2 regions of the Pseudoalteromonas sp. Of7M-16 genome follow, and region 2 is predicted to be linked to the other one. Evidence: predicted binding sites of a transcription regulator. Region 2 holds the regulator's gene; the other holds the start of a gene.
The links. Region 2 encodes sigma-54, which starts transcription at its own class of promoters, with help from an activator protein. Its sites were predicted from a motif close to GTTGGCACGNNNNTNGNNT; they were not measured.
Positions count from the first base shown of each region.

Region 1: MHN81_RS25830 (TorF family putative porin) is a predicted target of sigma-54. The motif match lies at 1,422-1,440, and genes of this name have one in related genera.

Region 1 is NZ_JAKRFY010000037.1:18,263-21,460, reverse strand. Features, by position in the region: gene purT (formate-dependent phosphoribosylglycinamide formyltransferase) at 1-593, shown strand, start outside; gene MHN81_RS25830 (TorF family putative porin) at 643-1,329, opposite strand; gene MHN81_RS25825 (hypothetical protein) at 1,600-2,766, opposite strand.
Region 2 is NZ_JAKRFY010000003.1:280,206-283,403, reverse strand. Features, by position in the region: gene rapZ (RNase adapter RapZ) at 1-325, opposite strand, end outside; gene ptsN (PTS IIA-like nitrogen regulatory protein PtsN) at 338-793, opposite strand; gene hpf (ribosome hibernation promoting factor) at 797-1,084, opposite strand; gene MHN81_RS04995 (RNA polymerase factor sigma-54) at 1,111-2,622, opposite strand; gene lptB (LPS export ABC transporter ATP-binding protein) at 2,664-3,198, opposite strand, start outside.

The sequences.
Region 1 (3,198 bases), on a different contig from region 2:
TTGTTGATTTTGATTATGAAATCACACTGTTGACGATCCGCCATATTCAGGGGACCAGCTTTTGTGCGCCAATAGGTCATGTGCAAGCAGGTGGCGATTATCAACAGAGTTGGCAACCTCAGGCAATGAGCGAAGTTGCGCTTGCGCGCAGCAAAGAAATTGCGTGCAAAATCACAGAAGCGCTCGGTGGTCGGGGGTTATTTGGTGTTGAACTGTTTATCAAAGGAGATGATGTGTATTTCAGTGAGGTTTCGCCACGGCCCCATGATACCGGCATGGTCACGTTAATATCACAGGATTTGAGTGAGTTTGCCCTGCATGCACGGGCAGTCTTGGGACTTCCTATCCCGAATATTCACTTTCACGGTCCGTCAGCGTCCAGTGTCATTTTGGTAGAAGGTGAATCTAAACAATTGCAGTTTGGCAATTTAATTCAAGCGTTGGCAGAGCCAAACACCGACTTACGGCTTTTTGGTAAGCCTGAGGTTCAGGGAGTTAGGCGTATGGGCGTTGCATTAGCAAGGGATACCCACATTGAACAGGCCGTTGAAAAAGCCAAAAGAGTCAGCGCGGCGGTGGAATATACTTTATAAGTACTCAAAAAAGGGCCGTTTGGCCCTTTGAGTTGCAGCAAAAATCAATTTACAAATCGAAGTCGACAGCGTAACTTACATAAACTTTAAGATCGTCATCGGCGTCGAGGTCAGTTTTGACTAGGCCAAATGTGTAACCATCTTTACTCAGGTTGACTCCATAATCCATATAGCTGTCGTCTTCTCCTGTCCATTCCATGACCGTATCTCCCCGTGAGTTGCCGACATGCAATCCAAGCTCAGCGCTTTTGAATACCGGAAATGTGGCATTGAGTTCAAGATAAAGCATATCTTCTTCGGTGCTGCTACCTGACTGGGCATGGGTTAAATAACTGGCTTTAAAACTGAGATTACGCCAGCCGAGTGAAGTATAAACCTCACCAAAGTCAATATCGCCCGCAGCATCTGGGTAAGCATAGTGAATATAGCCAATATCATAACTTAGCGCTTTGATCTCTCCGCTAAATCCCAAGTAAAAATCGAGCTCGTAGCTGGTGCTGGAAGTCTCACCAAAGTCTACATTAGACGCCCAAGTTCCAAGGTAAAAACCGGAGTCATTGCTGTAATCGAGGCCACCAGAAACAGCCGCGCCATCATCAGATTGCGTGATCCCACGCCAAAAATAATTTGAGCTAGCAGCAGCATTGGCTGAAACGGTATGGCCACTGGCAGCTAGGGCGTTGCTAGAAAGTAACACTAAGCACGCACCCAATAAGAAAGAAGCTTTGTTTGTCATAATGGTTCCTATATGGCACAGAATAAATCATTTTCTAATACGAGTACCATTGAGAGAATTGTTTAATCCTGTATTCAATGGTGAACAAAGCATCGCAAGCTCTGCGCCAACCTAAATACGACTGAGTGAATGTTTATTAGGTAGTTGAAATTAATGGTGATAAACCAAAGCACTGATGGCGCTGGTGGTAGGAAAGGTTATGTCGTGTGCACATCCTTGGTGCGCAATAACATAGCCTGCACTGTTATTATGCAGGCTATGTCCCCTGTATTAGCCAAATATGGTACGCATTAGCTGGATAGTTTCATCTACACTTCTACCTTTTTCTACCTCAGCGATGATAGAGTCGCGTTTAGAGCGAATATGCTCAGGCATTGACTCATCACTGAGTGCTCTGTCAACTAATGTTGCGGCAGACTCTTTGCTGCGACGCACAGATTTGCTACCAGATGAAGTTGTGGTGCGTTTGGGTTTGTGCAGTAATTTATAGTAGTTAGAAGACGTTTTTGTGTCTTCATCAGCATAATAGAAGAAGATTGGCAGTAGTGCTTTCACCTCTGCAAGCTTCGACTCGAGTTCATTGGTACCACTGGCCATCGCAAACCAGGGCATTTTAGCGATTGCTTGCACGATATCTTGCCAATAGCGCTCGAAATCACGATTGTTTAAACGTGTGACGCCCAAAGCTTGGCACAGTGCGTCGAGGCGATTGTTGGTGATCGGTGTAAACACATCAGGGCGACGCATGGCGAGTAGGCGTGTCGCAGGGGCAAGGGTTGGCTTTTCATCGCTGCCATTAAAGGCACTTAGAAATGCGATTGTAAACCCTTGATAATTTTCAAGTGTGACTGGACCTTCTAATGGGATATGAGCGAGTGCTTCGTCAAAAGCGCCAGGCAAATCGGCAAATTGCTGATGAAAGCCTTTTGCACTTTTTGTTGATGCAAACCACTCAACATCAAATTGATATACACTGGTATCGTGTTTCGCTGTGTGTTTACCTGCAAAAGCTAAGCGATCTTCAACGATCATGTCTTGTAATTTGTCATCACGTAGTGTTGCAATGTAATCCATGAGCTTTAACTGCTCATCAAGCACCAACACATCACTGCGCTGGGCAATGAAGTCACTCACCACTGGCCAAGGCGCGATCCGCAACGTTTTGACTTGCAGGAAGCTGATTGCTGAGATCAGCATATCTTGGAGTTTTTTTACAGTTGGAAGCTGGTGGTCGTCCAGCAGATCAAAATTAATGCGGTTTTTAGCCACGTCGAGTAACTCATAACACCAGCCCAGAAAGTCTTCTGGGTGATTTTCTACTTTAACCGCCATCAGGTTTAAGCTGATCTCAGTAGATTGTTTTAAGATGTTTTGGTAAATCTGACTTTCTTGTTCGCCCAAAGCCATATTTGACGGTGAAATGAGCAACTTTTTCATGCTGCGTGGATACTCCAAGGTTAGGTTAAAATCTAGACTACTCAGTTTAGCGAACGTATCGATAAACTGGCAAGGGCGAGGATCATACCGAGTTCTAGCGCAGTTGCAACGCGGTTTGTGGTCTTTTTTTCAGCGAACCTTATTCCGCCTTTTTTATGCGCTTCGTTTTGCTAGCTTCTTCTCGATGATTGTCGTGCAATATAATGCTATTTGTGAACTTTAAATTAAGTGTAATTAGCTAATAGTTTGGGTGAGAACGGATTTTGTTTTAACTAATTAAAGCAATTGGTTATAAAGGTTTAGAATATGTGGCAAGAGAACTTTGGGTCGTTTTGTAAAACTTTTTTGTCATTTTTCCCCATTCGCCTATGCGCTTCTTTTGTGGTTTTTTATCAGCCTCGCTATGATAGTGAATAGAAAATTATTTCTGTG
Region 2 (3,198 bases):
CGTTTAAAGACAGCGGGTGTAAGCGTCGCGTTTCAGAAAAGCGTTTAACCAGAGTTTGATCGTCACAATCTAAATAAAAAACACGTGGTTTCGCAAAACCAGGTAAATACTCTAAGATATCATGAAATTCTTGTTGCTCTTTAGGTAAGTTTCTAACATCGATGCTTACCGCAATTTTATTGTAGCTATCAGAGACACTGCGAACTAGAGCAGGCAGCAGGTTAACTGGAATATTATCAGCGCAGTAATAACCCAAGTCTTCTAAAACTCTTAATGCAACAGATTTACCTGAGCCAGAGCGGCCACTGATAATTATGAGTTCCACGTTTAATTCCTATTATTTATCAAACTCAACAAGGACTTGATGAAGCTCGCTATCATTACTTGCTTGCCTAAGTCGTTTACAAAAAGCTTTGTTATTTAGTTTACCAGCGATACTGGCTAAGGTCTCTAAATGTTGTTTATTTTCACCGTCTGGTACGATGAGTGCAACAAAAATGTCCACATTGCGATCGTCATAGGCATCAAAAGGAATGGCTTGTTGGTTTACAAGTATGATGGCAATAATGTTATTTAAACCTGGCAACCTGCCATGCGGGATCGCTATCCCTTTACCTATCCCTGTACTGCCTAGCTTTTCGCGGTTTAAAAGTGCTTCTAGAATCTCATGTTGATTGGCACTTGGAATTTTTGACTGCGCCAGCTCACTAATATATTGAAGTATTCTTTTTTTACTATTAAAAAGGACCGCAGCTTTGCTACAGTCCTCGGAAATGAGTGTGCTAAGTTTCATGATTTAGTGTCGAGTTAGCTTCTCTTTATGTTTAATCACTTGTCGATCTAGCTTATCAATCAAACCATCAATTGCTGCATACATATCTTTATGCTCTGTAGAAGCAAACAATTCACCTCCGTTGACATGCAATGTGGCTTCTGCTTTTTGTATGAGTTTTTCGACATCTAAGATTACATGTACGTTGTTGATGTGATCAAAATGCCTTTCTAGCTTCGCAAACTTACTCGTTACGTAGTCTCTTAATGAATCGGTAATTTCTACATGGCGACCAGTTAAATTTAGTTGCATAAGCATTTTTCCTTCTTTTGTTACGCCTAAATCAAGCTCTTACGTTGATTAGACGGTGGAATAGCCAAAGACTCTCGGTATTTGGCAATAGTACGTCTTGCCACCTTAATACCTTGATCAGCTAATACATCTGCAATTTTGCTATCACTTAAAGGCTTAGCAGCGTTTTCAGCAGCAATTAGCTTTTTGATGAGTGCTCGGATCGCTGTGGAAGAACATTCACCACCATTCTCGGTACTAACGTGGCTCGAGAAGAAGTATTTCAATTCATAAATGCCACGAGGCGTGTGCATGTATTTTTGCGTTGTTACTCGAGATATTGTCGACTCGTGCATGTCAACCATTTCAGCAACATCATTGAGTACCATAGGTCTCATTGCCTCAGGGCCATGTTCAAAGAATGCCTGTTGTTGCTGCACAATGCAATTAGTAACTTTCAATAAAGTTTCATTTCTGCTTTCAAGGCTTTTAATAAACCATTTTGCTTCTTGTAAATGAGAGCGAATGAATTGACTGTCACTGCTTGATTTTACAGAGCGAGACATAGCAGCATAATGATCGTTAACTCTTATTTTAGGCATAGAATCAGGGTTTAGCTCAACAACCCAACGTCCCTTGACCTTTTTAACGGAGACATCGGGGATTACGTAATCGGCCTCTTCTTGCACTATACTTGCAGCAGGCTTAGGGTTTAAGCTGTGGATCAACGTCATCACTTCTTTTAGCTCACCTTCTTTGAGCTTTGTTTTCTTCATGATAGTACGATAATCACGATTCGCTAATAGATCGATATGTTCATCGATAACTAGCTTGGTTTGTTCAAGCCAAGGCGTGCCTGCCGCAAATTGATTGAGTTGCACAATTAAGCATTCCTGAAGGCTTCGAGCGGCGATCCCTACTGGGTCAAAGAGTTGGATGCGTTTTAGGACAGCTTCAACTTCATCGAGCTCGACGGGGTCTTGATCATTGTCGAGATTCAAGCTTTCTAAAATGTCTTCGCACGATACTGTTAAAATGCCAGAGTCATCTACACCCTCAACAATTGACAGTGCGATCAACCTGTCCGTCGCGCTAAATGGTGTGAGCTCAAGCTGCCACATCAAGTATTCTTGCAAGCTTTCAGTTGTCTGTCCTTGGTAGACGCTTTCATCTTCAGGCATAGGCCCTGATGAACTTACCGGCGCCGCACTGATGTATTCATCCCAAGTCACATCCATCGCCATCTCATCGCTGAGGGTCTCTTTATTTAGAGCTGTATCAGTGTCTTGTTCATAATCGCTGATCTGTGGCTCAGGGATCTCCTCAGAGCTGGACTCTGCTTTTTCGCTTGCCTGTGATTGCTCTTGCGTTTTGTCTAGACCGTTGTCAAAAGATTCTTGTTCGTTTTCTTCTACTTCCAATAAAGGATTGCTGTCCAGCGCTTCTTGAATTTCTTGCTGGAGGTCTAATGTGCTCAACTGCAGCAGGCGTATCGCTTGCTGTAGTTGTGGTGTCATTGTTAATTGCTGCCCCATGCGCAGCTGTAGCGATTGCCTCATGTATCTCTAACAATCCTTTCTGTTGTTACGCTTATTCTTAACTATAGCCTGAATTGTTCGCCTAAGTAGACATCTCGGACTGTTTGATCCGCTAAAACATGTTCAGGGCTACCTGAAGCAATTAATTCACCATGGGAAACAATATAGGCTTTTTCACATACATCCAATGTTTCACGTACATTGTGATCTGTGATCAACACACCGATTCCACGATTTTTTAAATGCTCAATAATTTTCTTTATATCTAACACTGAAATGGGATCAACGCCAGCAAAAGGCTCATCTAATAGAATAAATTTTGGATCTGCGGCTAAAGCGCGAGCAATTTCTACTCGACGACGCTCTCCACCGGAAAGCGCCATTCCTAAACTAGAGCGAATATGTTGAATATTAAATTCGTCCAATAATTCGTTTAGTATCGTTTCACGCTGAGCTTTATTTAGGTCTTTACGTGTTTCCAAAATAGCCATTAAATTTTGATAAACCGTCAACTTTCTGAATATCGATGACTCTTGTGGTAAATAGCCGATCCCCATACGTGCGCGGCTATGCATTGGCAGCAAGGTGATATCCTGC